DNA from 3 places in the Oikeobacillus pervagus genome. Region 1 is predicted to be linked to each of the others. Evidence: riboswitches for the same ligand, from Rfam matches in the RefSeq annotation. Region 1 holds a riboswitch; each other region holds the start of a gene.

Region 1 (10,856 bases):
AAAGGTGTATCTACGATTAATTTTGAGGAAATAGCGAAAAAACGAATTTTTTCAGCAATCGATCAAAGTAATTTGACGACGTTAAAGATCTTAAAAGAGGCTTATGTGGAACTAAAAAATCGATTAGGGAGAATCCCCTATCTATACGATTTTCTAGATAATCACTCACTAGATCCGGTTGTGGTTGCGACTAAGTATCATAACTATTATCAATTTTTATTAAAAATGAAAGAAGATCTTCCATTATTAAGTTCATATGAAAATAAAGTGTTAACGATGCTATCATTGGAAATTTTAAATGGGAAGAGAAAACACGAAATTATCTTATTGGAATTGTTGCTGGAAAAAGGAGAAATTCAACAGGATGAATATATCCGTCAGCTAGTCAAATTTCGTTGCCGCATTGATTCAGCTACTTTAGAATCGGTCAAACGGGTTCTGGATCTTTCTTTTTTTACCCAAAGTGATCGAAAAAAATATGGAGAAAAGCCGCTTGTTACTTTGAATTCCCATAATATCTACGCTTTTTGTCAGAATCTGCAAGAACGTCTAAAGGCTAATGACTATTTCCGGCATTTAATAGAGGACATTGTGCGCAGTGCTAAAGAGAAGAGCAAGTTGTATAAATGCGAGGAATCGTTGACATTATATGAAAAGTATTCTAGGAAAGATGTTTGTAAATTATTAAATTGGCCTAAAGATGAAAGTTCTACTGTCTATGGTTACAAAACGAAAGATCAAACATGTCCGATCTTTATTACTTATCATAAACAAAGTGATGTTGAAGCCAGTGTGAATTATGAGGACGAATTCTTAAGTCAAGATGTATTGAAATGGTATACAAGAAGCAATAGAACCCTAAAGTCTGAAGAAGTAAAAAAAATCATTTACGCAGAGGATCATCATATCGATATCCATATCTTTGTGAAAAAAGACGATGACGAAGGAAAAGATTTTTATTACTTAGGAAAAGCAAAACCTGATCAACAAAGCGTACAACAAGATATAATGAAAGACGAAAATAAAAAACCCGTCGTACATATGAACATGATAATGGAAAAAGCACTCGACCCTAAGTTATATCAATATATTAAGAGTAGCTAGATTTACCCAATTTCTGGATGGTGCCTGGCACCATCCAGATTTTCCACTTGTAAATGTCGTTGGGTTTTCTTTATGATGGGTATATAAGGATTATTTTAGAAAGGACATTCGTATGAAAATGGAATCGATTGAATCGGTAAGTAGGGGGAAATTGTTGTGGCAATTGACACGTCCACATACGTTGACTGCTTCGATTGTCCCGGTGTTAATTGGCACGGTTCTTGCTATGTTCTATGCGGATCATCACGCAGGTTTATTTATTGCGATGCTTCTTGCCTGTTTATTGCTCCAAATTGCTACTAATTTATTTAATGAATATTATGATTTTAAGCGTGGTTTAGATACTGAGGATTCTGTTGGGATTGGTGGTGCGATCGTTCGCCATGGAATGAGTCCGAAGACGGTATTAAATATGGCTTTAGGATCATATGGAATTGCTCTTTTATTAGGTTTGTATATTTGTATGAATACGAGCTGGTGGCTGGCTCTTATTGGGATTTTAGGAATGATGGTCGGGTATTTTTATACAGGAGGACCACTGCCAATTGCCTATACGCCTTTTGGTGAATTATTTTCTGGGTTATGTATGGGTTCTGTCTTTATATTAATTGCTTTTTATATTCAAACAGGTTCGGTTACGACTGAGAGTATTCTTCTATCTGTCCCCATCGGAATTTTAGTAGGGGCGATTAATTTATCCAATAATATTCGTGATATTGAGGAGGATACATTAGGTGGTCGAAATACATTGGCGATTCTTGTAGGGAGAAAAGGGGCTATTTATATATTAGGCGCTATGTTTGCCGTCTCTTATATTTGGATGATTGGGCTTGTAGTGACAGGAGTCGTGAGCCCGTGGCTGCTACTCGTTCTCCTTAGCTTTCCAAAACCCGTACAAGCTTTAAAAGGCTTCTTTAATGAGGTGCAGTCCCCTTTACAAGTAATCCTAGCGATGAAAGCGACAGCCCAAACCAATACAATCTTTGGTATTCTTTTGTCCATCGGCCTATGCATTAGTTATATCATTCAATAAAATAGTGCTAGGTATCACCCAAAAAATGGATGGTGCCTGGCACCTTGTCAAATTCATGGAATTCTGGAAAAATAGAGTTTGACTATACTAACCAAAATCTATGAGAAAAAGAGGGAGTTGGACCATGAGCAAAACACTGATTTTTGGACATAAAAATCCTGATACTGATTCTATTTGTTCTGTTATTGCCTATGAAAAATTGAAAAGTGAATTAGGAATTGAAGTAGAAGCGGTTCGCCTAGGTGAAGTAAACCAAGAAACCCAATATGCATTGGACTATTTCAAAGTGGACGCACCTCGACTTGTTCAAACCGTTGCGAATGAAGTTGACCAAGTCATTCTGATTGACCATAATGAATTCCAACAAAGTGCAGATGACATCGAAAAAGTTCGAATTTTGGAAGTAATTGATCATCACCGTATTGCGAATTTCCAAACAGGCGATCCTTTATATTACCGTGCAGAACCAGTTGGCTGTTCGGCAACCATTTTAAATAAAATTTATAAGGAAAAAAATGTACAAGTGAAAAAAGAGATTGCTGGATTAATGCTATCAGCGATTATTTCTGACACTCTTTTATTCAAATCTCCAACATGTACAGATGAAGATGTAGCAGCTGCAAAAGAATTAGCAGCCATTGCTGGAGTAGATGCCGAAAAATATGGCCTTGATATGTTAAAAGCAGGAGCAGATTTGAAAGATAAGACAGCGAAAGAATTAATCGGCCTAGATGCAAAGGAGTTCCAAATGGGTGATTCCAAAGTAGAAATTGCACAAGTTAATGCTGTCGATGTTAATGAAATTTTAGCCCGTCAAGAGGAGCTAGAAACAACATTGACAGAAGTGATTTCTGAAAAACAACTAGATTTATTCCTGCTTGTTGTAACCGATATTTTAAATAGTAATTCAACGGCCTTAGCTCTTGGTGAAAAAGCATCAGCTGTAGAAAAGGCATATAATGTATCCCTGGATCAAAATAAAGCATTATTAGAGGGCGTTGTTTCACGTAAAAAACAAATTGTTCCCGTATTAACAGATGTCCTTTCCAACATGTAATATAAAATAGTTCTAAAAAACGCCTGACTCCTTTTCACATATTTGAAAGGGACGGGCATTTTTTGTCTCTAAAATTGGAAAATAATCCCTCATTATAAAATTATTTTTATTCCTTTTTATCCCCCATAAAATACATCCATTCAAATTCTTATCTATAGGTTGCGAAAATATCGAAATTACTGTATCCTTTATATTACTTTATAAATGAGAATATGGATAATCTTCTTATCAAGAGAGATGGAGGGACTGGCCCGATGAAATCTCGGCAGCGGACTCAAGTTTAGAGTGCTGTGCCAAATCCAGCGAGCAGAAATGCTTGGTAGATAAGAGGAGTGTTTTATAAAAAATTATAAGACCTCTTCTTGAAACATTGGCAAGAAGTGGTCTTTTTTGTATAGAGAAAAGACTAAGTCCATTTCTTCATTATGAAAAAAATTTGTGAGGTGATCATCTTGAGTGTGGACAAAAAGGGAAATCCGTGGGCTTTATTTCCGTTTCTCGTTTTTTTAACCCTATTTATCGGGTCCGGAATCATTACGGGTGATTTTTACAGTTTTCCAGTAATCGTGGCCATTGCTATTTCGGCTGCAGTGGCATTAGCGATGAATCATAAAGAGTCCTTTTATAAGAAGGTGGATGTTTTCTGCCGTGGGGCAGGGAATACAAATATTATGTTAATGGTGATGATCTTCCTTTTGGCTGGGGCTTTTTCTGAAGTCGCCAAAGGGATGGGAGCGGTCGATTCCACTGTGAATCTAGCATTATCTGTTGTCCCGCAAAACTTGTTAATGGTCGGAATGTTCATTATCGCTTGCTTTATTTCCTTATCCATGGGAACATCGATGGGAACGATTGTGGCGTTAGCTCCTATTGGGGTTGGAATTAGTGAGCAAACCGATATTTCACTAGCACTCTCAATGGCAACGGTCATTGGTGGGTCAATGTTTGGCGATAATCTTTCATTTATTTCTGATACAACGATTGCTGCTGTTCGTACTCAAAATACGAAAATGAAAGATAAATTTAAGGTAAACTTTTGGATTGTCTTGCCCGCAGCGATCGTCACTTGTGTGATACTTGGACTCTTAACGATGGGTCAACATGCGGAAATTACACAGCATTCTTATGACTGGGTGAAAATTTTACCTTATTTATGTGTACTGATCACCGCTTTAATTGGGATCAACGTCCTTCTCGTCCTATCGATTGGGATCATATTTGCAGGGGTTGTAGGCTTAGTAGATGGAAGTTATCAAGTCATGAGTGTCATTCAGCAAGTTGGGGAAGGGATGGCCGGAATGTATGAAATCGCCTTCCTAGCTATTCTGATTGCTGGGATGGTGGAAGTGATCCGGCATAATGGCGGAATTGACTTCATCCTTTATGCGGTGACGAAAAATATTAAATCGAAAAAAGGGGCAGAATTTAGCATAGCAAGTTTAATTGGATTGACTGATTTATCAACGGCTAATAACACAATTTCAATTATTATTGCGGGTCCACTTGTTAAAAATATTGCAGATCAATATGATATTGACCCACGAAAATCGGCTAGTTTATTAGACATTTTTTCATGCAGTATCCAAGGATTAATCCCGTACGGAGCACAATTACTTGTAGCGGCGGAAATCGCCAAAATTTCACCTGTTAGCCTATTGCCATATTCCTACTATCCAATTTTAATTGGGATTTGTGGGGTCATCGCGATCCTGATCGGATATCCGAAATTTTCAACACAAGGAAACAAGTAAAAGCAGCGGATTTTATTTCCCGCTGCTTGCTTTACTTTCTGTTAGTTTAATGATTTCAACGACGACATTTGTAGCCTTGATCATATTATCGACAGAAATATATTCAAATCGACCGTGGAAGTTTTCCCCACCTGTAAAAATATTCGGTGTCGGCAGTCCCATATAAGAAAGCTGGGAACCGTCCGTACCACCGCGAATAGGAGATATCTTCGGTTCAATGTTTAAATTTTTCATTGCTTCATAGGCAATATCGACAATTTCCTTTACGGGTTCAATTTTTTCCCCCATATTGTAATATTGATCGTTCATCTCTAAAATGATTCGTTCTTCTCCATATTGTTCTTGTAACTGAGCAACTATTTTTTTAATGGTTGCCTTTCTGTCATTGAATTTTTCACGGTCAAAGTCTCGAATAATATAATGCAATCTAGTCTCTTCTACATCTCCATTGAATGAAAGAAGATGGTAGAAGCCTTCATATCCTTCTGTAAATTCAGGAGCATCCTTAGATGGAAGTTGTTGATGAAATTCCATGGCCATTTTAGCGGAATGGATCATTTTCCCTTTCGCTGTACCTGGATGGACGTTCTTCCCTTTGAACGTGATCTTCGCTGCCGCCGCATTAAAGCTTTCGTACTCTAATTCGCCTAATGGTCCACCGTCGACCGTGTAAGCATATTGTGCATTAAAAGCTTCTACATCAAATTTATGAGGTCCTCTTCCAATTTCTTCATCTGGTGTGAATGCTACGCGAACTTTCCCATGCTTGATCTCTGGATGTTGAATGAGATAGGCCATCGCTGTCATAATTTCGGTGACCCCTGATTTGTTGTCAGCGCCAAGAAGAGTGGTTCCATCTGTTGTAACCAGCGTATGACCTTGATAATTTGCGAGTTCTGGAAAATCCTTCGGTGATAAAACAATATTTAAATCTTTATTTAATATAATGTCTTTTCCATCGTAGTTTTCAACGATTTGTGGCCGGACATTTTTCCCTGTAAAGTCTGTAGCTGTATCGACATGAGCAAGAAAGCCGATGGTTGGAACCACTTTTTCCGTGTTCGCAGGGAGTGTTGCCATAACGTAGCCATTTTCATCGATAGTCACTTCCTTCATCCCTATGGACTTTAACTCCTCTACTAGCATATTGGCAAGGGTTAACTGACCCGGAGTGGAAGGACATGTATCGCTATTTTCATTTGATTGCGTGTCCACTTTTACATAGGTCGTAAATCTCTCAATGATTTCATTTTTCATGATTGTCATCTCCTTAAATCATTCCATTTTTTATCTTACCATATCGTTAACAGGGTATACACTTTGTTGAAGGGGAAATATAATAAAGTCCCTTTTTTTGACATCCTTTTACCATTAAAAAAACAAAACCCCTGTTTCTTGTGTTTTACATCATAATCCAGCCTGTTTTTCTATTTTGCTATAATAAATTTTATTGTATATAAAGGATTTTGAGCATAGATGTCGAATTTTTTATACAATCTAGTTTGACACTATAGTAGTAGTGATAACAGACCTCAAATAGCCATTTTAAAATACGAAATTTTCAGATAAATGATAAAAATTTTGGTCATCACTATAAGGGGGGTATTCGATGGAAATAAAAACAGACATCCTTCATAGATATAAATAATTTTACGATAAATCTTCAGTGCCCTATTTAGTAAAAGATCAAGAAAAGTGGTTATTGGCTAATCAAGCTGCATTAAATCTTTTAGCATTAGATTCAGAGGAGCAGATTATTGGAACAAACGTGAATCAGTGGATTTTATGTAATAACTTCTCTGTCTACAAGATGGATCAACCCTTTCCTAGGCATTTAAATCAAACATGGTTCATCAATTCGGGTGAATATGTGAAAATGGAGGTGACATTGCTCCCACTACCTTTTGACGAAGAAGCACAATTAACCCAAGTATTTATTAAGGAAAGTGATCAAATTAAATTACAATTGGATAAATACAAATTGATAGCCGATCATACAACAGATATGGTGAGCATACTAGATTTGCAAGGGAGAATTGTCTATTCGTCTCCCACTTATGACAAGGTAACCGGTTATTCCTCCACAGACCATATTGGATATTCCCCTTTTGATTTTGTTCATCCTGAAGAGCGGGATGAAATTCACACCAAATTTATAGAATTAATACAGAATCAGGAAACAACTACTGTTGAATTTCGCTATAAGAAATCTGAAGGGGATTATATTTGGCTTGAGACCTATGGAATTCCTGTAGTAGATGAAGGAACCGTATTAAATGTAATTGTCGTTTCACGTGATGTAACAGTGAGAAGAGAGGCAGAAGAAAGGCTAAAAAGAAACGAATATAAACAAAGAATGATTTTGGATCATATAAGTGATCTCATTAGTGTTGTCAATTCAGAGGGAATATATGAATATGTGTCTCCATCGTATAAAAAAATATTAGGGTATGAACCGAACAGTATTCTCGGGAAAAGCATATACACTTGCATTAACTCAGAAGATCAACAACTCATGAAGGAGACGATCGAAGTTCTGAAAAAAAATAAGAAGTCTCCACCTGTTCGCTATAGAAAAATGGATGTGAAAGGACGAATTATTTTACTAGAAGGAATAGGAATGCCTATATTGAATGATAAGGGTGAAATGGATCAATTCGTTATTATTTCAAGAGATATGACAGAAAAGGTGAAAGCTGAACAAGCCAAGATTAATGAAGAAAAATTATTTGTATTAGGGGAATTAGTTGCAGGAATTGCTCATGAGGTGCGAAACCCCTTAACGACAATAAAGGGATTTCTCCAATTAATTACTCCCCATGATGATGGAGAATTTCTGGAATATGCCAAAATAACGATGGAAGAAATTAATCGAATTGAACAAGTCGTGAGTAGATTCATGATTTTGGCTAAACCATTTTCAGAGTTTAGGGAAAATATAAATATAAAACGATTAATTGAGGAATCTATTCAATTATTAAAACGTCAAGGCATTCTTAATAAAAATCGAACAAAGGTCATAGTTGAGATGGATCAACCCGCTTATCTTGCATGTGATCCTATTCTAATAAAAGAGGCGCTAGTGAATATTTTGGAGAATGCAATTGAAGCTGAAGCAACAAAGATTACGATTTCTGTGAAGGAAGAGAACCAACAGTTGAAAATGATTGTCACGGATAATGGTCTCGGTGTTGAAGAGGCGAGACTCAAAACATTAGGTGAACCTTTTTATAGTAATAAAGAACGAGGGATCGGTTTGGGGTTAACGATATCCAACCGAATTATTACAAACCACTATGGAAAAATGGATTTTCACAGCAAAGTAGGAGAAGGAACAGCTGTATCAATCGCTTTACCTTTGAAGATTGAAATATAAATTTTTTTGGGCTATCCGTAGTGCAAGGAACCTATTCTTAAAACACTATATATGGTTGATATTTTTTTAATATATAGTGTAAATGTACCGGGTTCTCTGCATTGGGACGGCCCTTTTTTCGCTATTACGAATCTAAAAATGAATGAAACCTACCGAAAAACCTACAAATTAAGAAATTCTTCATAATTTCCCTTACTGGATGTTAAGATTTACTCTTTATACTGTTTATAAATCAAGGAAAATACTTGTAATATATTTTGGAAAGGAGTGTGAAATGAAATGGAATCTTTTTTTGTTTTAGTTGTAGATGATGAAGAAGAAATACGAGATGCGATTGAAATTTATTTAAAAAATGAAGGCATCACCGTTATAAAAGCAAAAGACGGAATTGAAGCCATTGAAAAACTAGATGAACATACAATTCATCTGATTATTTTAGATGTGATGATGCCTAGATTAGATGGAATTGCGACGACATTTAAAATCCGGGAAGAAAAGAATATCCCCATTATTATGTTAAGTGCCAAAAGCGAGGACACAGACAAAGTATTAGGTCTACAAGTGGGAGCCGATGATTATGTCACCAAACCATTTAATCCGTTAGAGCTAATCGCCCGTGTAAAATCACAACTAAGAAGATATATGATGTTAGGAACATACGAAGGAATCCAACAAGTGATTGATGTCCATGGTCTGACATTAGACCAATCCGCCAAAGAAGTGGCAGTGAATGGAGAACCGGTAAAATTAACACCGATTGAATATAAAATAATGGAGTTATTAATGATTCATGCAGGGCGAGTATTTTCTATTGGAGAGATTTATGAACGAGTGTGGAAAGAACCATCATTCAATGCAGAAAATACAGTAGCTGTCCATATACGTAAAATTAGGGAAAAAATTGAAATAGATCCTAAAAATCCGAGGTACTTAAAGGTGGTATGGGGAATTGGATATAAAATTGAAAAATAAAATTCTGCTTGTTTTGTGGATCGTGATGCTAAGTCTGGGATTGAGTGGGTTCATTTACGGCCTTTTTAATATAGATAAATTTGGTAGTAAATCTTATTTTCAGTCAGATGAATTTAGCAGTGATTTAAAGCAATTTACCGATTACTTAAGTATGTATGAATTTAATAAGATGACAGAAAAAGAAGCTGTGAAAAAGATTACTGTAACAGCAGATGAAATTGAAACATATCGTCATGTATATGGTACATTACCAGAACAAATTGAAAGTATCAAAAGTCAATACGATGATAAAATTCAATTTGCCCGAGAGGAAAACAATCAAGAAGTAGCAGATGCTTATATGGCGGAGCGGGATCAAAAGATAGCAGAAATCAAGAAAAACTTTTCAGAAACGGAGTACGTAAAGTCTAAAATTATTGCAGCAAAGAAAAAGGCGATCCATCAATATTTTCAGGAAAAGGAAAGCTCTCGTTGGAACTATGAAAACTATAAGACAGCTTTTAAATACTATTTGCAAGATACGAAAACAAAGGAGATTTATACCAATGTAAAAATCCCAAAAGGTGAATCAGTTGAGAACTATTTAGATGATAAAAATAGTTTATACATTATTACGTATCCGTCAAAAGAGCAAGGTTACTTCTTTAATGCACAGAACGGTCTGGCGATTGACTTAATGGATGAACTTGGTCGTAACCTTTATGAAGAATATTCTGGAAAGGTAGATTCAGAGCAATCTATAATGGCCCCTATTGGAAAGGAAGGGACCTTCACCGGGAAAATTGCGGTGTATAAATCAGCGCCCTCCACCCATCCAGTTATGAAAAGTTATCTTAACTACCAAAAGAATACAAAGGTCATTTATATCGTTTCCTTTATTGGAGTTCTCTTCTTACTTATTAGTGTTTTCTTATATAAAAAAACAACAGTAAGTCGAACTGCTTTAAGTGAAAGATGGCTTCCGTATTATCATAAAATCCCAATTGACCTTGCTGTATTCATCTTTGTGCTCTCCATCATCTTGACGTTGATCCTATTAGATAAAGGGATTTATGATTACTGGGGCTCCTACTTAAGGGAAACGATCATGCTCCTGATGCTACAAGTATTATTTCTAGCGGCTGTCATCATTCAGGGACATCTCTTATATATACGAGTAAAGAGGGGGAGTTTTATAGAGGATTTAAGAAAAAGCCTTATATATCATTTATTTTGTTGGATGAAAGAGGCTTTCCTTATACGAAGTGTTGGTGTGCAGGCCCTTATTATACTTATGATTATCTTCGGACTTGGTGCTGGGGCAGGAATGGTACTTATCCAATATGAATTAATTATTCTCTATGCCTTATTTTTTCTTGTCATTGGGCTTCCGACCCTGTTATTACTTGTGAGATCTATAGGTAATTTTAACCAAATTATACTTTTTACAGAATCCTTAGTAAATGGAGATACAACCCAAAAGATATTAATAAAAGGGAAATCTATTTTTGCAAAGGAAGCAAATTATTTAAATTGCTTAAAACAAGAAGTGAAACAATCACGAAAGGCTCAAGCGAAAAGCGA
Region 2 (10,856 bases), on a different contig from region 1:
TTCGCTATTTGAAAGCATACTTTCAAGATGTGGTTGAGCATTTTTCCATCTTTTTACCGGCAGCAGATGAGAAAGAAGAATTCGACTTTTTGGAAGTAATCACAGGAAATAAAGAACAACAATTACAACGTTATACGGTCAATCTTCTCGTAAACAATAAAAGTGAAAAAGGGGCGCCTGTTATTTACGAAACAAATCCAACCTTTCAAAATCTCTTTGGAAAGATGGAATATAAAGGTGCTTTAGGAAATTGGACAACGGATTTTACCTTAATTAAACCAGGAGCCTTGCATCTGGCTAATGGAGGGTATCTGATTTTACAGGCATCTGAACTTCTTCAGCAACCATATGCTTGGGGCTTGCTTAAGAGAATGCTGCAGACGGGCCATATTCAAATTGAGAATCTTTATGAAGTACAAGGAGCCTATCCTACAAGTGGGTTAAGACCAGAGCCCATTCCACTCCGTGTAAAAGTGATTATGATCGGCTCCTATTATTTATTCGATTTGCTCGCAAGCTATGATGAAGATTTTTATAAGTTATTTAAAGTAAAAGTTGAGTTTGATACAGAAATGACAAAAGACCGAGAACATTATGAACAAATGGCTTATTTCGTTAAGGACTATTCAGACCGAGAAGGATTACTCCCTTTTCATCGAAGAGCTGTAGTGAAGATTATGAACTATAGTTCGAGACTTGTGGAAGATCAGAGAAAATTATCGACTCGTTTCCAGGAGATTACTAAGCTGTTAGTGGAGTCTAGTTATTGGGCGAGCCGCGAAAATTCTCGATATGTAGATGATATTCATATTAAAAAAGCTCTTGATGAACAGATGTATCGTTCCAATCGAATATTTGAAAAGTATAAGGAAATGATTGTGAGCGGTACGATTATGGTGGATACAGATGGAGCTCGTGTTGGCCAAATTAACGGACTTGCCGTAATGGGAACGAGAGAATACACCTTTGGAATACCTAGTAAGATCACCGCTCAAACTTTCGCCGGAAGATCAGGGATCATGAACATTGAAAGAGAAACCTCTTTAAGCGGGCAAATTCATAATAAAGGATTATTAATATTAACAGGTTATTTATCAGGCTTATTCGCAAAAAATCGGCCAATTCCCCTTTCAGCAAGCATCACGTTTGAACAAACCTATCAAATGATTGATGGGGATAGTGCCTCAAGTACAGAACTTTATGTGTTACTTTCTTCCTTATCAGGAGTTCCGATTAAGCAAGGCATTGCTGTCACAGGATCTGTGAACCAATGGGGGGAAATTCAACCGATCGGTGGAGTAAATGAAAAGATTGAAGGATTTTATCATGTTTGTAAAGAAAAAGGGTTAACGGGTGAACAAGGTGTGATGATCCCGAAACAAAATATTCAAAACTTAATGCTCCATGATGATGTAATGGATGCGGTAGAAAAGGGATTATTCCATGTATGGGCGGTAGAAAATATTACAGAAGGAATTGAAATTCTAACGGGTGTTAGTGCTGGTTATCCCCTTACAAACTTAGGAGAATTCCAACCTGAATCTATTTTTGCAAAAGTAGCCGATCGTTTTGACCAAATGTATCAAGCAGCTCAAAAAATGAATCCGATGAAGAAGGAAAAAGAAGAATAGAAATTCATCAAGCACCCTTAAGATGGAGGGTGCTTTCTTAGCTTTTTAGAAAAAGATAAAATTTGAACAGAGTTTCCTTTATCTCAGTCAAAAACTACGAAGCCCGTCCGCCGATGGGCAGGCGCTTAGGCATTTGTAATGTCAAAAGTGAATCCTTTGCAATTATGAATCAAGTGAGTGAAAATAGAACATAACAATGAACAGTAAGGAGTGGTGGAATTGGATCTGGTTGAGGAAAAGGTAATCATTGTAGAAGGGACAACAGACAAAAGAAAAATAAAAACAGTCATTAAAGAACCGGTCGAAATTATTTGTACGAATGGTACCATCGGGTTAACCAAGATCGATGAATTGGTCGATGAATTATTAGGGCGAGATGTCTATATTTTGGTGGATGCCGATGATTCAGGGGAAAAGCTTCGCAAACTGTTCAAACAGGAATTTCCAGAAGCAAAGCATTTATACATTGACCGTATGTACAAAGAAGTCGCAACCGCTCCTTATTGGCATTTATGTTCGGTATTATTAAGTGCAAATTTGGATGTCCATTCCAAGTATGTAGAAAAGGATGAGAAATGATGGTGCAAGATTGGTCACAACAGCCTGTAGAACAATTACTAGAAGAACCTCCTCAACTAGTTTTATATTTATACACCCCCCTATGTGGAACATGCCAAGTAGCGGGGAAGATGGTTCAAGTGTTAAGTGAGCTCCTTCCTGGAATTCCTTTCGCTAAGTTAGATTTGAACTTCCATGAACAATTGGCAACCAAATACCTGATTGAGAGTGTTCCATGTCTTTTATTTTTTCAAGACGGAGAAGTAGTCGAGAAAATATATGCCTTTCATTCAGTTCCACATTTATATCATGTTTTAACGAAGTACCAATAGATGGTGCTTTTTTATTTGGTGTGGCCTCACTTTTTTTAGAATTATTTCGTCACGATTTAACATATTTCTCGGGAAATGTTTATCCCGCATTCAGTGGTGAATGAAGAACCCCCCACTGAATGCAGTTTCACTTTAATATTCCTAGACCGGCGCTTTTTATTTGTAGGACCTTTGGGGATTATGTCGTTTTGATTGGATGGGCAGAAAAATTGTCGAACGAAACATAAAGGTTTTTCCCCTCAACAACAGGAAAAAGGTAAGAAAGAAATCTGTTTGAGGTGAGGGTATGGAGAATATACTAAATCGCTTAAAAAAAGAATGTAGAAAAAGAAAACATATTACTTCTTTACTTCCAGAGCAATTTTTAGATGCCTGTATCCAATGTGAACAGCAAGCTTGGATCATTTCCTTTTCAGAGAATGAAATCATTTATTCCAATCATGTAGTTGACCATGTGCCAATTTTAATAGAGGGAAAGTATGCTTCTATTCAACAGGCCTTCTTGGGAAAAGAACGTTTGCAAACATTAGTGAAGAGAAAAGAATTAGTTTATCATGGCTCCTATCGATCACTCTTACTGCTGGAATCGATCCTATGGCTTTGCAAAGAATATGAATTAAAAAATGAACCTGCATAATTGAAAGAATGTTTTAAATAAATAAAAGGGTTGTGGAAAAAGTCTTGACACTATTCATCTAGGAATGTTAATATTACCATTAATCAAATCAATATAGTTGTATTTACTCTTATCAAGAGAGGTGGAGGGATGTGCCCTATGAAGCCCGGCAACCGTCAGTTTTTGAAAAGGTGCCAATTCACACAAAATTATTTTTGAGAGATGAGAGGAAGGTAATATCGTGATCGTTCGTTAAACCTTTCTGTCATTCGGCAGAAAGGTTTTTTTATTGAAGCTAATTTCAGGCAAGATGCTAGTGAAAGAGGTGGTCTAATGGAAACGAAAGATATCATTCATATTTCGCGTGTTAAGAAGATATTTTCTACGAAGAATGGTGAAATTACAGCGGTAAAAGATATTAATCTAGCTATTAAACAGGGGGAAATTTTCGGAATTATCGGATATAGTGGCGCAGGAAAGAGCACGTTAATTCGAATGTTAAATGGGCTAGAGATCCCAACTAGTGGGGAAATTAGCGTGGCAGATCAGGTTGTTTCGAAAATTAAAGGCGCTACATTAAGAAAAGCAAGGCAAAATATTAGTATGATTTTTCAACACTTTAATTTATTATGGTCGCGCACGGTAAAGGAAAATATTGCCTTCCCCCTTGAAATTGCTCGGGTTCCGAAAAAAGAAAGAATGCAAAGGGTCAATGAATTAATAAAATTAGTCGGCCTAGAGGGACGTGGAGATGCTTATCCTTCCCAATTAAGTGGAGGTCAAAAGCAAAGAGTCGGGATTGCTCGGGCATTAGCTAATAATCCCAAGGTGCTCTTATGTGATGAAGCGACATCCGCTTTAGATCCACAAACAACCGATTCAATATTAGATTTATTAGTGGATATTAATGAAAGATTAGGATTAACGATCGTTTTGATTACACATGAGATGCATGTCATAAGAAAAATTTGTCATCGTGTCGCAGTGATGGAGCAGGGAACAATCGTTGAACAGGGTCCAGTACTTGAAGTCTTTAAAAAACCAAAACAACCGATCACCAAACGGTTTGTACAACAAGTGGCTGAACCTGAGGAATCGAAGGAAACCATTGAAAATCTACTTGAGCGTTATCCTTCTGGAAAAGTCATTAAGCTTTTCTTTTTGGGTGAAACAGCTGAACAACCGATCATTACAGAGATTGTCCGTCAGTTTAAAGTCTCCATTAATATTGTTCAAGGGAAAGTATCGCAAACACAAAACGGAGCGTACGGAACATTGTACATCCATATCAATGGAGATGAAGCGGAACTTAAAAATGTCATTTCATACTTAGAACAACATAAAGTAGAGGCGGAGGTCATCACCCATGCTTAAGGAATGGTTTCCAAACGTAGATTGGGCAATCATGTGGGAAGCCACATGGGAGACCTTATATATGACAGGAGTAGCGGTTGTTGCGACTTTTATCCTTGGAATTATTTTAGGTTTATTATTATTCCTAACATCTAAAGGGAATATGTGGGAAAACAAAGCGGTGTATGCTGTAACAGCAGCATTTGTAAATATTTTTCGTTCGATTCCATTTATTATCTTAATCGTTCTATTGATTCCATTCACAAATGTGATTGTTGGAACGATCATCGGGGAAAATGCTGCATTGCCAGCCCTTATTATTGGAGCTGCTCCTTTTTACGCGAGAATGGTGGAGATTGCCTTACGTGAGATTGATAAAGGGGTAATTGAAGCCGCTAAATCGATGGGAGCGAATATCAGCACGATTATTACGAAGGTGCTGCTGAAAGAATCAATGCCGGCATTAGTCTCTGGAATTACTGTAACAGCTATTGCTTTAGTAGGGTACACTGCAATGGCGGGAGTGATTGGGGCAGGTGGATTAGGGAATTTAGCTTATTTAGATGGATTCCAAAGAAGCAGAAATGATGTCACACTTGCTGCTACCATCATTATTTTAATCATTGTCTTTATTATTCAAATAACGGGTGATTTGATTACAAATAAAATAGATAAACGATAACGAGGAGGATTTTCTAATGAAAAAATGGCTTTATACTTTTCTCACTGCGTTCATTGTACTAAGTCTTGCCGCATGTGGGGGAAAATCAGATGATTCAAAAGATGGAAAAGGAGAAAGTACAAAAGGTGATGACAAAACCATTGTAGTAGGAGCATCCAATACTCCACATGCCATCATTTTAGAAGAAGCAAAACCTTTATTGGAACAAAAAGGCTATAAATTAAAAATCGAAAAATTCCAAGATTATGTTTTACCGAATAAAGTATTGGCTGAAGGCGAACTTGATGCAAACTATTTCCAACACATCCCCTATTTTAAGGGACAAGTCAAAGATCATGGGTATGATTTTGAAATCGCTGGTGGCATTCATATTGAACCGATCGGAGTTTATTCAAAAAAACACAAAAGTCTAGATGAGTTACCAAAAGGTGCTACTGTCTTAATGAGTAGTTCTGTAGCCGATCATGGTCGGATATTAACCATGTTAGAAAAAGAAGGAATAATTAAGTTAAAAGATGGTATCAAAAAAGATACAGCAACCGTGAAAGACATCGTGGAAAATAAAAAAGATTTAAAGTTTGATTATAATTATGAACCAGCATTACTCCCGCAAATCTATAAAAAAGGAGAGGGAGATGCGGTCTTAATTAACTCCAACTATGCGATTGATTCTGGAATTAATCCGCTAGAAGATGCCATTGCCATTGAAGATAATGATTCACCATATGTGAATGTAATTGCCGTTCGCAAGGGGGATGAAAAGCTTGAAAAAATTCAAGCACTCGTTGATGTCCTTCATTCTAAGGAAATTCAAGACTTTATTTTAGATGAATGGAAAGGTTCCGTAGTCCCAGTGAATAAATAAGAAAAGGAAAAGGGAATGAGCTAATCCACTCATTCCCTATTTATACGGATATGTTCTGTAGCATTTTTTTAATGAATTGAATTTTTAGTCAAATCTATTCAGGGGTGAAGGAAGGTTAAAGAGTATTCGGGAGAAAACACGAGGAATACTAAGAATATTCGTTTGTCAGTGCTCGGAGCATTTTATATAAATGATAAGATAAGGAGAGAGTTCCATACCCTTTTTGTGTAAAATTAACAAGACTGGTAACATTAATAAGGAATCAAAACGAAGGGATTGATTAATTATTAACTCACTAAAATTAGTGTACACAGATGGAATGGAGCGAGCGTTACGTGGTGCCCATGGGATTGGATATGAGGTGTACAAAAGAAAACATAGAGTGAGAATGGCTGTTGAAAGAAAAAGGGAAGTGGAGTATATTCACAGCAGAAGAGTTGTAGCTGACATAGATCGTAAATTTCATCACCATATATAATATGGAAAAAACCAGTGTTTTACTTTAACGCTGGTTTTTTTCAACGTAATTGTGGAATATAAAAAAGAAGAAAAAACATGCAATGAAAAATAGATTGTTTTTTCTCATTTAATCTTTTTGGAATTGATAGGTATAAGAAATAATACATAGGGAAGAGATATGAATTCTATGGGAACTTCTTAATTTAAACAAGTGTCTGAACTATTGAATATAATTTTAATTTGTTATAAGATTGTAATGAGAATAAAATGAGAATGGTAAAAGAAAAAATACTACTTTTCGATATTAACGGAGGTATAAAATATGGCTGGTTCAACTTTAGTAGTAAAAGACTTACATGTTGAAATTGAAGGAAAAGAGATCTTAAAAGGGGTTAACCTTGAAATTAAAGGTGGAGAGTTCCACGCAATCATGGGTCCGAATGGGACTGGTAAATCCACATTATCTTCAGCGATTATGGGACACCCAAAATATGTCGTTACACAAGGTAGCATTACATTAGATGGCCAAAACGTGTTAGAAATGGAAGTAGATGAACGTGCACGTGCTGGCCTGTTTTTAGCCATGCAATATCCAAGTGAGATTAATGGCGTAACGAACGCAGACTTCTTACGTTCTGCTATCAATAGCCGTCGCGAGGAAGGAAATGAAATTTCTTTAATGAAATTTATCCGACAAATGGATGAAAAAATGGAATTTTTAGAAATGGATCCTGATATGGCTCAACGTTATTTAAACGAAGGATTCTCAGGTGGAGAGAAGAAACGAAATGAAATTCTTCAATTAATGATGATCCAACCTAAGATCGCTATTTTAGACGAAATCGATTCCGGTTTAGATATTGATGCATTGAAAGTAGTTTCTAAAGGGATTAATGCAATGCGTGGCAGTGATTTCGGCTGTCTAATGATCACTCACTATCAACGTTTATTAAATTACATCACTCCTGATCATGTTCATGTCATGATGCAAGGTCGCATTGTTAAATCAGGTGGACCAGAATTAGCACAACGCTTAGAATCTGAAGGCTATGACTGGATTAAGAAGGAATTGGGAATAGAAGACGAAACTGTTGGTCAAGAAGCGTAACTTGTTAGGAGGATGGACATGACTGTAGATATTACACTACCAGTAGATCAGGAGTATATCCGCTCTTTTTCAAAAGAACTTGGTGAAAATGAATGGTTAACAACGATGCGTTTGAAAGCATTGGAAAGTGCAGCGGAACTCCCGATGCCAAGACCAGATAAAACAAAGATTGACAAATGGAATTTTACACAATTTCAACATCATTATGTGAAAAGTGATGCTTTCACTTCATTGGATGAGGTACCAGAAGAAGTTAAAGCACTTATTAATCTCAATGATCAACATAATAATTTATATATTCAACGGAATAATACACCGGCATTTTTAGCCATCTCAAATGAGCTAAAAGAAAAAGGGGTTATTTTTACAGATATCATCACAGCCGCTAAAGAACATAGTGACTTGGTCAAAAAATTCTTTATGACGGAAGCGGTGACTGTAGAGGAAAATAAATTAACGGCTTTACACACAGCGTTAATGAATGGTGGTATCTTCCTTTTTGTACCAAAAGGTGTTGTGCTTGAAAAACCAATCCAATCTATTTTCCTTCATGATCAAAACGATGCCACATTCTTTAATCATGTTCTCGTTGTAGCGGAAGAAAACAGCTCAGTCACCTATGTAGAAAACTACTTATCTACAACAGGGGAAACAGAAGGAATTGCCAATATTATTGTGGAAGTGATTGCTGGAAATAATGCGAAAGTCGCCTTCGGTGCAGTCGATCATTTATCAAGTGGAATTACGACTTACGTAAACCGCCGCGGGGTGGCAAAACGTGATGCTCGAATCGAATGGGCACTTGGACAAATGAATGATGGCGATACCATTTCTGAAAATGAAACCACATTACTAGGGGACGGATCGTTTGCCGATACAAAAACCGTTGTCGTTGGACGTGGAAAACAAACACAAAACTTTACAACAAGAGTCGTTCAATTTGGTAAAAACACAGAAGGATATATTTTAAAGCACGGCGTAATGAAAGATGAAGCAACTTCCATCTTTAATGGAATTGGAAAAATCGAGCATGGTGCATCTAAAGCCAATGCAGAACAAGAATCACGCGTGCTTATGTTAAGTGAAAAAGCAAGAGGAGATGCCAACCCGATTCTTTTAATTGATGAAGATGATGTAACAGCAGGTCATGCGGCTTCTGTTGGACGTGTAGACCCTGTTCAGCTTTATTATTTAATGAGTCGTGGGATTCCTCAAAAAGAAGCTGAAAGACTTGTCATTCATGGATTTTTGGCTCCAGTTGTAAATCAAATACCAATCGAGGCTGTGAAAAAGCAACTGACTGAGGTTATTGAAAGGAAAGTTCGATAATGAACATAAAAGAAGTCCGTCAATATTTTCCGATTCTAGACCAAGAAGTCAATGGGAATCCACTCGTTTATTTAGACAGTGCAGCGACATCTCAAAAGCCGCTGCCTGTTATTGAAACAATCGAAAAATATTATAAGGAATATAATTCGAATGTTCATCGAGGCGTTCATACTCTTGGCACAAAAGCAACCGACGCTTATGAAGGTGCCCGTGAGAAGGTTCGCAAATTTATCAATGCAAAATCGATGGAAGAAGTAATTTTTACAAGAGGGACGACAACATCTATTAACACCATTGCTGCAAGCTATGGACGTGAGCAAGTAAAAGAAGGCGATGAAATCGTCATTACGTATATGGAACATCATAGTAATATTATTCCGTGGCAACAACTAGCAAAACAAACGGGGGCAACATTAAAATATATTCCGATGCAAAAAGACGGAACTCTTACACTTGAGGATGTAAGAAAAACGGTCACTCCTCAGACGAAAATTGTTTCTGTTATGCTTGTGTCCAATGTGTTAGGAACGATTAATCCGATTAAAGACATTACGAAGATTGCCCATGAAAATGGTGCGATTATGGTGGTGGATGGAGCCCAAGGTGTTCCACATCTAAAAGTAGACGTTCAAGATTTGGATTGTGATTTCCTTGCCTTTTCTGGACATAAAATGTGTGGCCCAACAGGTATTGGGGTATTATATGGGAAAAAACAGCTTTTAGAAAATATGGAACCAGTTGAATTTGGTGGGGAAATGATTGATTTCGTTGGTCTATATGAATCAACGTGGAAAGAACTTCCTTGGAAATTTGAAGGAGGTACCCCTATTATCGCAGGTGCCATCGGTTTAGGAGCTGCGATCGATTTCCTTGAACAAGTAGGATTAGAGGAAATTGAAAAATATGAGCATCATTTAGCCGCTTATGCATTGGAAAAAATGGGTGAGATTGAAGGAATCGAAATCTATGGACCAAAACAAGCGGAAAAACGTGCAGGCCTTGTCACATTTAATATTGGCGATGTTCATCCTCATGATGTAGCAACCGTATTAGATGCAGAAGGAATTGCTGTTCGTGCAGGCCATCATTGTGCTCAGCCATTAATGAAATGGTTGGATGTGTCAGCAACAGCACGCGCTAGCTTTTATTTATATAATACTGAGGAAGATATTGATAAGCTTGTACAAGGGCTTATGAAAACGAAGGAGTTTTTCAGCGATGTCTTTTAATAATTTAGACCAGCTATACCGTCAAGTCATCATGGATCATTATAAAAAGCCTCGTAATAAAGGAAAGATTGAAGACGGCGCTTTAACCGTTGATATGAATAATCCAACATGTGGGGACCAAATTCATTTGACGATGAATGTGGAAGATGGAATCGTAACGGATGCTAAATTTGAAGGGGAAGGCTGTTCGATTTCGATGGCTTCCGCTTCTATGATGACACAAGCAATTAAAGGAAAAGATATAGATACAGCCATCAAACTATCAAAGATTTTCTCCGACATGATGCAAGGAAATGAATATCCTGATGATCTAGATTTAGGGGATATTGAAGCACTTCAAGGTGTGTCCAAATTTCCTGCCAGAATTAAATGTGCGACATTAGCGTGGAAAGCGATGGAAAAGGGTCTGAAAGAAGAAAAATAGTGCAATATTCATAAGGAGGAATAAATATGGCGAAGAAAATGCCGGAAATCGGGGATTACAAATACGGCTTTAGAGATAAAGATATTTCCGTTTACCGTTCAAAACGGGGATTAACTCGTGAAATTGTCGAAGAAATCTCCAAGATGAAAGAAGAACCTCAATGGATGTTAGACTTCCGCTTGAAATCTCTTCAACATTTCTATGATAAACCAATGCCACAATGGGGTGGAGATTTACAAGAATTAAACTTTGATGAAATTACGTATTATG
Region 3 (10,856 bases), on a different contig from region 1:
ATAGTGGTGCGAAAGCGGTTGTAACCACTCCAGAATTATTATCCCGAATTCCTGTCGATGAATTACCGGATTTACAATTTGTGATCTTAGTCGGGGGCGATGAAAAAGGGGAGAACATCGTCACTTTCAATGGACTCATGAATGTTTCTGATGAGCATGTCATCGAATGGATGGAAAGAGAAGATGGAATGCTTCTTCATTACACTTCTGGTTCTACTGGAAAGCCAAAAGGAATTCTTCAAGTTCATGATGCGATGATCCACCAATATGTCGCTGGAAAATGGGTATATGATTTACATGAAGACGATGTTTATTGGTGTACAGCGGATCCCGGTTGGGTAACAGGGACATCTGCGGGAATGTGGTCTCCTTGGTTAAATGGTGTAACAAATGTTCTTCGCGGTGGTCGCTTTAAAGCGGAGGACTGGTATAAGACACTAGAAAAATTCAATGTTACGGTTTGGTTCAGTGCTCCTACAGCTTTTCGTATGTTAATGGCGAGTGGGAATGAACTACCGAAAAAATATGATATTTCAAAAGTACGACATATTTTATCTGCCGGTGAGCCATTGAACCCAGAGGTTATTCGTTGGGGAATGGACTCATTAAATCGTCGCATTCACGATAACTGGTGGATGACTGAAACAGGTTCATCGATTTGTGCGAACTTCCGTTGTAACCCGATTCGTCCAGGGTCTATGGGGAAACCTGTGCCAGGTATTACTATGACGATCATTGATGATGATGGCAATGAGCTTCCACCACGTCATATGGGGAACCTAGCGATTAAACCAAAATGGCCGGCGATGCTCCCTCAAGTATGGAATAACAAAGAGCGTTATGAGTCGTATTTCTTAAATGGATGGTTTGTCTCAGGGGACTCTGCCTACCGTGATGAGGACGGGTACTTCTGGTTTGAAGGTCGCGTTGATGACGTTATTAACACTTCTGGCGAGCGTGTTGGGCCATTCGAAGTGGAAAGTAAACTAGTAGAACATCCAGCTGTTGCAGAGGCAGGAGTTATCGGTGTACCAGATCCAGTTCGTGGAGAAGTCATTAAAGCCTTCATTACATTGCGAGAGGGCTATGAGGAAAGTGAAGAATTGATGGTAGAAATTCGCAATTTCGTCAAGACTCGCCTGGCAGCACATGCCGCACCTCGAATGTTTGAAGTGCGCGAAACAATGCCAAAAACACGTTCAGGAAAAATTATGCGCCGTGTCCTAAAGGCTTGGGAACTAGGACTACCAACAGGCGACCTTTCAACAATGGAAGATTAATATTCAAGACAAATACACCGGCGGTTACCGGTGTATTTGTCTTAAAAAGATTTAATATAATCTTTTAATAGAAACAGCAAAATAAGAATAACTGAAATGAATATCCACCTTTTCGATAGTTTTTATATTTTTTTCTGCTTAAGGGTCTTTTATTTTTCTGAGACAATAAAAAAGGGGCTGTCTCAAAAGTCCATTTTAATATGAATTTTGCCCAAATTAAAAACCCAAGAATGTTGATATGACAGCATTCTTGGGTTTTGCATTTTACCGATTTAGGCTTAGAAAACTACTTTTCGGACAGCCCCTTTGTGCGAAAGAATGTGATTTAGTTATTTACTTCTACTTTCTTATAGCCATCTACGACTAAATCCAATTTACCAGTGTGTGGTTCAATCACGAGTCCATGAACAGGAATATCATCAACCATAAGTGGGTGAGTTTTGATCATTTGAACACTATGTTTGATACTTTCTTCTACACTGTTAAAACCTTCTAACCATTGGTCAATGTCTATTCCGGCATTGCGCAATGTATCAATTGTCTCCGTTTTGACTCCTCTTTTAGCCATGTCTTCAATGATTTTCGCACTTTTTAATGAACTCATTCCACAGTCATGATGACCAACAACTAAAACTTCATCTGCTTGTAATTGGTAGACAGCGACCAAAATACTTCTCATAATACTTCCAAAAGGATGATTGACGATTGCTCCGGCATTGCGGACGATTTTAACATCCCCATTTTTAAAATTCATGGCCCGTGTAACTAATTCAACCAATCTCGTATCCATACAAGTCAAAATGACAACCTTTTTATCAGGAAACTTCGTAGTCGAATACTCTTCATATAACTTCTCATCCACAAACTTCTTATTATATTCCATAATCTCATTTAACAGACTCATAATAAAGCACCTCATTTTCCACTACGTTACTAGTGTTTTCTAAACTGTATAAATATTTTAACAAAAGAACAACAACCGGACAAGGCTATGCCGGAAGTGTAAATTTAAACCAGGTGCCAGGCACCCTCCAGAAAATGGAAATTCAATCAATTTACAATAGGGGTGTTGTGTTTTATAATGAGTAGGTCTGATGAAGTTGGGCTGTTTTGTAGAGGTTCAAGCCTTAACTCTCTGAAAAAATTATGGATTGTAATAGTATGTGCAAACCATATCCATTTTTTAGGGTGTGGTTTTATTTTTTATAATGCTGGGAGGTATGAGTGATGACAGGGAGAAAAGATGAGGAGTTAACGGATCTGTCGCTACTAGGGAATCAGGGGACAACATACCCGTTTGAATATACACCAAATGTATTAGAAACGTTTGATAATAAGCATCCAGATCGGGATTATTTTGTGAAATTTAATTGTCCGGAATTTACTAGTCTTTGTCCAAAGACTGGACAACCTGATTTTGCCACTATTTATATTAGCTATATTCCAGATATAAAAATGGTTGAAAGTAAATCATTGAAATTATATTTATTCAGTTTCCGAAATCATGGTGACTTCCATGAAGATTGCATGAATATTATAATGAACGATTTAATAGAACTGATGAATCCGCGTTACATTGAAGTATGGGGGAAATTTACTCCAAGAGGCGGAATTTCGATTGACCCGTATTGTAACTGGGGAAGACCTGGAACAAAATATGAAAAGATGGCCGATTATCGTCTTATGAATCATGATTTGTACCCTGAAAAAGTAGATAATCGATAAGATCATAGGCCCGCTCATTTTGAGAATTCGAGCGGGCGTTTTTTATCCCACTTAACCGGCAGAAAACCTACCCCTCAAAATGATTCGGACATAAAAAGACAGGTGGAGGATCACTGCCTAAAGGTCCGCGATCAGTTCAACTTAACATTCATTGGGGAGGAAGAAAATCCCTACTCTTTATAAATTATTATTTTGCTGTTCGATTTCCCCCCGACCAATCAATTCATTTGCTACTTCTAAATGACTATGCTCATTGACAGAATCTCCAGGGTAATATTCATTTATATCAGATGCAACCCCAGCTTGTGGTGTCTTTGGGATCATAGGGGATTCCTTTGAATGAAAATCCTTTTTCTTCATACCTTCAACTCCTTCTTCTCATAGTATGAAGCCGATGGAGGGAAGTTATGAGTAGGACTTCTATTAATTTTTTTGGATTAGTTTTCTATCTTACTTGGAGAGGGGATGTTCCTCGGTCGTTTGATCATTTCCCGAATGGATATGCCTATTTCCCTGAGAGATATGCACTAGTTCAAAGAGGAATTGCATATTTCCCGAAATATATGCTTATTTCCGGCAAATATATGAACTACTTCATAAGATAATTGCACTAGTTCGCTGAACGTCCTATATTCTCACTGAAAAAGGGTCTCTAATTTCATGAATTTACACTTTCACTTCTCCAATCCCCTCAAAAAACACAAAAAGAAACTTGGGTGGTTCCATAACCTATCCCAAGTTTTATTAATTTGTATGAAATTTTTAATATACATTAAAATATCTTGCATCTGGATGTGCGAAGACAATTGCTGATACTGATGCTTCTGGTTCCATCATATAGCCATCTGTTAAATGGACTCCGATTTCTTCTGGCTTTAATAATTTAAATAATTTTTCTTGGTCTTCTAAGTTAGGACAAGCTGGATAGCCAAAGGAGAAGCGTTGTCCTTGATATTTTGCTGCGAATCGATCTTTCATTGTAAAATCAGTGCTGTCTGGGAATCCCCAATGGTCGCGCATTTCCTGATGGATCCTTTCGGCAAAACCTTCTGCCAATTCTAGTGCCGTCGCTTGGATGGCATGACTTTGTAAAAACTCTCCCTGTTCTTTTAATGCTGTGGCTTTTTTTCGAACGTCAAAGCCTGCTGTAACAACGAAGAAGCCAACATAGTCCATTTCTCCGCTCTCTTTACTCTTTAAATAATCGGCTAAACAAAGGAATGGAGCTTTTTCCTGTCTAGGGAAGGTGAATCGTTCCATTTCCGTTTTTTCATCTTCTGGATCATAAATGATAACATCATCCCCATCGGATTGGGCAGGAAAAAATTGATACAGAGCCGCTGTTCGTAATTTTCCGGAATATAGAAAGGAATCGACCATTTCCTTCAAAGCAAGTGCACGGGAATCTTTCTCTGCTAACAGTTTATCTACCTTTCCCTTTAAGCCAAGGTGATGGCCAATTAAGGTTTGCAAATTAATATAAGGAGTTAAATGAGCAATTGAGTAATCACGCAATACCCGTTTTCTCATGTCTTGAGGTTTGAAAACCGGCACATCAGTTCGGACCGTTTTCTTCGGCTTCTCTAAGACCGCCACATGATTAGAAGATTTCATTGTTGCTCTATAAGCTTCCACTTCCTTCCGCTTTTGTTGTTGAGCGACTAATTCAGTTAAAAGCACTTGTTTTTCCTCTTTATTTTGTAAGCGATTCGCCAAAGATAATCCTTCCATGGCATCTTTCGCATATAAAACAGGACCTTCGTAATTGGTTGAAATCTTTGTTTCGGTAAACCGTCGAGATAGGGCGGCACCTCCGACCATCACGGGTACATCAATTTCAAACTGCTTAAAATCTTGGACTGTCAAGACCATTTGTTGAGCAGATTTTACAAGGAGACCTGAGAGACCAACGATATCTGGTTTTTCTCTTTCAATCGCCTGAATGAGTTCATTAGGTGATACCTTAATACCGAGATCCACGACAGTAAAACCGTTATTACTTAAAATAATATCCACTAAGTTTTTCCCGATATCATGTACATCGCCTTTTACAGTGGCTAAAATGATTTTTCCTTTTCCAGCATCATCTGTTTTTTCCATTAAAGGTTCTAGAAAGGCAACAGCTGCTTTCATGACTTCCGCACTTTGTAAAACTTCGGCAACGATCAGTTGGTTGTCGTTAAATAATCTACCGACTTCTGCCATCCCATCCATTAATGGGCCATTAATAATGTCTAATGGACTGTCAAAAATCGTTAACGCGTTCTTTAAATCGGGAATTAACCCTTCCTTCGTACCCTCCACAACATAATAGCTTAAGCGTTCTTCAACCGTTTTCGGTAATTCACTTTCTTTCTTTTCTTTCTTCTTATCACGATAAAAGTCGGCGAAAACCGCAAGCGATTCATCAGATGTTTTGAATAAAAGATCCTCCGCCATCTTAATTTCATCATCAGGGATAGAGGCAAAACGTTCTAATTTTTCCGTATTCACAATCGCGTAATCCAGTCCAGCCTGGGTACAGTGGTATAAGTAAACGGCATTTAATACTTCACGACCAACAGGAGGGAGACCGAATGAAACATTACTTACACCGAGAACGGTTAAACAGTTAGGCAGATGTTGTTTGATTAAACGAATCCCTTCTACTGTTTCAGTTGCAGAGCCGATATATTGCTCATCCCCAGTTCCGACAGGGAAGACGAGCGGGTCAAAAATTAAATCTTCTGGTTCCATTCCCCATTTATGAACAAGTAAGTCATGGGAGCGTTTCGCAACTTCTAGTTTCCGTTCACGTGTCACAGCCATTCCGGTTTCATCAATTGTTCCGACGACGACGGCAGCTCCATATTTTTTTACGATCGGGATGACTTTTTCAAATCGTTCTTCGCCATCTTCTAAATTAATAGAGTTAATAATCGCTTTCCCTTGTGAGAATTTCAATGCTTCTTCGATTACCTTCTCATCTGTAGAGTCAATGACAAGTGGAACTTTCACTTTTTTCACGACTTCCTGGATGAACTGGCTCATATCATGAAGTTCATCGCGATCAGGGTTGGCTAAGCATACATCGATGACATGCGCACCGCCTTTTACTTGAGCACGTGCAACTTCTGCTGCTTCTTCATATTTTTCTTCGATGATGAGTCGTTTAAATTTCCGCGATCCGATGACATTGGTTCTTTCTCCGATAAATAATGGTCTCATTGAATCATCGTAAAGAAGCGGTTCAATACCGGAAACTGCATGTCCATGTGGCTTTTTTTGCGGAACACGAGGTGGATATTGACTTACGACTTCTCGAATGGCGCGAATATGTTCAGGTGTCGTTCCACAACAGCCACCGACAATATTTAACCAACCTTTCTTGGCAAACCCTTCAATTTTTTTCGCTAATGATTCGGGGGATTCATGATAACAGCCCTCTTCATCTGGAAGACCTGCATTTGGATAGCAACTCACAAATCCTTTTGATAAATCAGAGAGTGAGCGGAGGTGGTCCGTCATAAATTCTGGTCCAGTCGCACAGTTTAAGCCAACAGATAAAGGTTTCATATGCTCAACGGATAAATAAAAGGATTCGATATTTTGTCCCGCTAATGTCGTTCCCATTGGCTCAATAGTCCCTGAGATCATGATAGGGACTTTCTTACCTGTTTTTTCAAAAGCTCTTTCAATCCCAATGAATCCCGCTTTAACATTGAGCATGTCTTGGCTCGTTTCAAGTAAAAGTAAGTCACATCCGCCATCGATCAACGCTTTCGCTTGGATTTCAAAATTTTGACTTAATGTATCAAAATCAATCCCACCCGTCACCGACAAGGTTTTGGTAGTGGGCCCCATTGCCCCTGCAACAAACCGAGGGTGGTTAGGAGTTGAATATTGAGAAGTGCAATATTTGGCAATTTCAACCGCTTTTTTATTGATTTCATAGGCTTGGTCACCTAGACCATATTCATTTAATACGATGGGAGTACCACCAAACGTATTTGTTTCAATAATGTCAGCACCGGCCTCTAAATATGCCATATGAATTTTCTCGAGTGTTTTGGGTGAAGTGATGTTCAAATATTCATTGCAGCCATCATATTCCTCACCGCCAAAGTCCTCTGGAGAAAGATCGGCTTGTTGTAGCATTGTTCCCATTGCACCGTCAATAATTAATATTCGCGATTGTAGTTCTTTCTCAATTAAATGTTGAATGGACATGGACAATCCCTCTTTCTAACTTTTTGGCATCTAGCTCATGGATGTATGTGACCAATTCTTCCGTCATATCATACCGAAGAAATGGAGTGATTAAATAAATCCCGTGGAAAAGTTCGTGAGCTGTATTAATTAATTCTTTGGCAATCGAAATTCCTTCTTGATGTGACCGCGTTTTGTCATTTTCACAAGCTTTCATCCGGTTAAGTGTTTCTTCGGAAAGTTTAATCCCGGGCACTTCGTTATGCAAAAATTCCGCATTTTGTGAACTTGTTAATGGCATAATTCCGATATAAATTGGAGTGGATAAATGCTTAGTTTTTTCATGGATTTCAATAATTTTTTCTTTCGTAAAAACAGGCTGGCTGATAAAGTAATCGGCCCCAAACCCAATTTTCTTTTCCAATCGTTTGACTGCTCGATCTAAAATGCGAACATTTGGATTAAAGGCAGCGGCAACTGAAAAATTTGTTTTTACTTTTAATGATTTCCCTGAAAAAGAAATCCCTTCATTCAATTGTTTGATTAGCTGGATGAATTCCAGACTAGAAACGTCATAAACAGAAGTGGCTCCTGGAAAATCCCCGACCTTTGTTGGATCTCCCGTAACAGCCAAAATATCATGAAGACCTAAAGTATGTAATCCCATTAGATGAGATTGTAGGCCAATTAAATTTCGGTCACGACAAGTGATGTGGACAAGCGGACGGATTTGATCATTTGACTTTAATAAAGTTGCCATCGCCATGTTGCTAATTCTTGGGGATGCAAGGGAGTTATCGGCCATCGTAATCGCATCAATTCCCGCTTCTTGTAAACATTTTGCTCCTTCAAAAAAAGATGTGGTGTCTAAATGTTTCGGTGTATCCAATTCAACGATGATAGAACGTTCATTTTTCGCTTTCTCATGGAGGGGAGGCACTGTCGATATTTTTCTGGATTTCACCAAAATTGGTGTTTTCTCTTTTACCTGCTTTTCTGTAATCGGATGTAACCCCTGTAAGGCTTTTTTCGCCGCAGCGATATGTTTCGGTGTAGTCCCGCAACATCCGCCAATAAGACGAGCACCTTCATTTCTTAGTTTAACAGTAGCCTTTCCAAAATAGTCAGCTTCTGATTCATAGACAATCCTGTCATCGACCACATCCAGAAGGCTTGCATTCGGATAAGCAGATAAGAAAGCTTTCTTTGGTAGGGCGACTTCTTCCAATGCTAGAATTGTATGATGTGGACCTAGTCGGCAGTTAACGCCAACGACATCCGCCCCCAAAGCTTCTAACTGGCATAAAGCGTCGTTTAATGGCAACCCATTTTGTAGCACACCTGGTTCATGCATCGACACTTGAGCGATGATGGGGAGATCGGTCATTTTCCGAGCTGTATGCACAACCGTTGTAATTTCCTCTAAATCATAATATGTTTCCAATAGAAGGCCGTCGATATCTTCGCTAAGTAAACTTTCGGCTTGTTCGCAAAAGGCGACCACAATCTCTTGAAGAGTAGCATCACTTTTTCGAACACCTCGAATGCCACCAATCGTCCCAAGAACGAATGTGTCATTCAATCCAGCTGCTTGCTTTGCAATTTGAACCGCTGCTTTATTTATTTTTTCTCTCTTATTTTCCAATCCGTAACGAGCTAATTTTAACGAGTTTGCACTATACGTATTCGTTTGGATGACATCCGCTCCTGCTTGAATATAATCTTGGTGAATCCGTCTAATGACGTCGGGCTGTGTTAAGTTTAATTCTTCATAACAAAAGTCAATCCCATATGAATAAAGGAGAGTACCGATTGCGCCATCAGCAGTAAGCACTTCCTCTTTTAGTCGATCCAATAGATTCAATCTCAGTCACTCCTTTTTCCAGATTTCAATAATAAAAAAAAGCCTTCTATAATAAGAAGGCTTGATTGGCTGTAATCATTTCCTCCTTATCTTCCAAACTACGATTGTTGTAGTTTGCTGGATTTAGCACCTGACCAATTGGCTGGTTGCTGAGGTTTCTTTGGGCCAGTCCCTCCACCTCTCTGGATAAGAACAACAATATTAATTTTGACTATAATCATATGCTATCTAGGATTAATCGTCAAGGTGTAATTTGAAATTTCTGAAATATCTTTATAAACCCCTTTTACTTCCTATCGGTTAACAGTATTTACAGAATTAGTTTTTCAAGGAGAAATCTTCTTGTATATCTTGAAAATTCAGGCTATTTAAAAGGGATTGATGAAACATGAAAAGACGTACTATACTATGTGTATATTTGAAATTCAGGGAAGTGCCAACTAAAGGCCCTCCTATTTCTTTGCAAAAGGCTTATTTTGTTCCTTTATTGAATCATAGCAGATTGTGATGGATCATCGGCGGAAAAATCAGATGGAACTTATTGTGAAACATCGTATTTTTTCCTGAAATCAACCATCTTTTAAAAAAAGTCATCGAGAAAGGAGGACATAAAAGATGAATCAGTTTCGCTATTCGTTATTTGTTTTGATTGGGGCATGTAGTTATGGGATCCATGCCTCTATTGTAAAACTGACGATTGCAGCCGGATTTACAGTCGGTCAAGTGACAGGAAGCCAGTACCTTTTTGGACTTGCCATGTTGATGGCTGTTTATTTTTTTACAAAAAGAGTAAAAATGAGTTGGAAGGATGTCAGTTCTTTAATGACGGTCGGGTTATTGCTTAGTGCGACGGGGATTTTTTATGGATTGAGTTTAGCAAGGGTACCGGCGTCGATTGCAGTTGTGATGTTATTCCAATTTACGTGGATTGGAATCTTAATTGAAGCGATTTATCATCGAGCAATGCCATCCAACCAGAAATTGATTTCTGTTGTTTTTTTATGGGCTGGAACATTGTTAGCTGGTGGAGTTGGTTCGACGAATTTTCAATGGGGAGAACATTTGGATGGTGTCGTATATGGGTTGCTTGCGGCGATCACGTTTGCACTGTTTATTTTTTACAGTGGGAAAGTAGCACCTGGTGTACCGACGATTCAACGAAGTGTTTTTATTACAAGCGGGGGGCTCCTTCTCGTTCTTTTCTATGTTTCACCGATCTTGATTGTAGATGGGGTCTTGACTACTGGATTATGGAAATATGGCCTATTATTAGGGATATTCGGAACGATCCTGCCAGTTGTCTTCTTCGCGATTGGAACACCTAAGATTGATTCAGGATTAGCGACGATTGTAGGGGCAGCTGAGCTTCCAGCAGCTATTGTCGCAGCTTTATTTATTTTGGGGGAAGCAGTTTCCTTCCTACAAATGACCGGAATCATGATTATCCTTATTGGGATTGCTATTCCACAAATTCATTTTCCAACCCATCGTCCGAAACGATCATTTTCAAGATAATAAATCATCCATCCTCATTGGCTAGTCCGATGGGGATTTTGCTTTTATTCTCAGAAAGATGGATATATAGGAAAAGAAGCGCCAGGTGATTAAAAAAAAGACTGCTTCACCTTTTGAAATAATCGGAAATAATATTTAAACTCGTCAAATAAAAGATGATCATGCTCAGAAAAATCAAAAGCGGTCAAAAATTGAGCTAATACATCTTCCTCAACATGATCAAGCATGGCGGAAATTTCAATCGGCCCCCTCAAAGAATCGTATAAATGGCCGCAATTACAAGT

What was found. A riboswitch is a leader RNA that binds a small molecule or an ion and turns the genes downstream of it on or off. The one in region 1 is predicted to bind S-adenosylmethionine.
Region 2: linked by a shared signal. The riboswitch ahead of J2S13_RS07575 (methionine ABC transporter ATP-binding protein) and the one ahead of J2S13_RS08675 (Na+/H+ antiporter NhaC family protein) in region 1 are both predicted to bind S-adenosylmethionine.
Region 3: linked by a shared signal. The riboswitch ahead of J2S13_RS09955 (bifunctional homocysteine S-methyltransferase/methylenetetrahydrofolate reductase) and the one ahead of J2S13_RS08675 (Na+/H+ antiporter NhaC family protein) in region 1 are both predicted to bind S-adenosylmethionine.

Annotation. Positions count from the first base shown of each region.
Region 1 covers NZ_JAUSUC010000018.1:35,105-45,960, reverse strand. The annotation lists gene J2S13_RS08690 (DEAD/DEAH box helicase) at 1-1,104, shown strand, start outside; gene J2S13_RS08685 (1,4-dihydroxy-2-naphthoate polyprenyltransferase) at 1,217-2,137, shown strand; gene J2S13_RS08680 (manganese-dependent inorganic pyrophosphatase) at 2,262-3,194, shown strand; SAM riboswitch class I at 3,417-3,524, shown strand; gene J2S13_RS08675 (Na+/H+ antiporter NhaC family protein) at 3,653-4,945, shown strand; gene pepT (peptidase T) at 4,958-6,202, opposite strand; gene J2S13_RS08665 (PAS domain S-box protein) at 6,648-8,321, shown strand; gene J2S13_RS08660 (response regulator transcription factor) at 8,601-9,293, shown strand; gene J2S13_RS08655 (sensor histidine kinase) at 9,271-10,856, shown strand, end outside.
Region 2 covers NZ_JAUSUC010000015.1:23,227-34,082, forward strand. The annotation lists gene J2S13_RS07555 (Lon protease family protein) at 1-1,631, shown strand, start outside; gene J2S13_RS07560 (toprim domain-containing protein) at 1,851-2,210, shown strand; gene J2S13_RS07565 (thioredoxin family protein) at 2,210-2,521, shown strand; gene J2S13_RS07570 (hypothetical protein) at 2,808-3,158, shown strand; SAM riboswitch class I at 3,265-3,366, shown strand; gene J2S13_RS07575 (methionine ABC transporter ATP-binding protein) at 3,486-4,511, shown strand; gene J2S13_RS07580 (methionine ABC transporter permease) at 4,504-5,172, shown strand; gene J2S13_RS07585 (MetQ/NlpA family ABC transporter substrate-binding protein) at 5,189-6,037, shown strand; gene J2S13_RS17030 (YuzK family famiily protein) at 6,357-6,515, shown strand; gene sufC (Fe-S cluster assembly ATPase SufC) at 6,819-7,604, shown strand; gene sufD (Fe-S cluster assembly protein SufD) at 7,623-8,933, shown strand; gene J2S13_RS07600 (cysteine desulfurase) at 8,933-10,162, shown strand; gene sufU (Fe-S cluster assembly sulfur transfer protein SufU) at 10,152-10,586, shown strand; gene sufB (Fe-S cluster assembly protein SufB) at 10,613-10,856, shown strand, end outside.
Region 3 covers NZ_JAUSUC010000023.1:15,566-26,421, reverse strand. The annotation lists gene acsA (acetate--CoA ligase) at 1-1,280, shown strand, start outside; gene J2S13_RS09975 (beta-class carbonic anhydrase) at 1,606-2,184, opposite strand; gene queF (preQ(1) synthase) at 2,508-3,005, shown strand; gene J2S13_RS09965 (hypothetical protein) at 3,183-3,365, opposite strand; gene metH (methionine synthase) at 3,768-7,214, opposite strand; gene J2S13_RS09955 (bifunctional homocysteine S-methyltransferase/methylenetetrahydrofolate reductase) at 7,192-9,057, opposite strand; SAM riboswitch class I at 9,141-9,250, opposite strand; gene J2S13_RS09950 (EamA family transporter) at 9,673-10,572, shown strand; gene J2S13_RS09945 (hypothetical protein) at 10,662-10,856, opposite strand, start outside.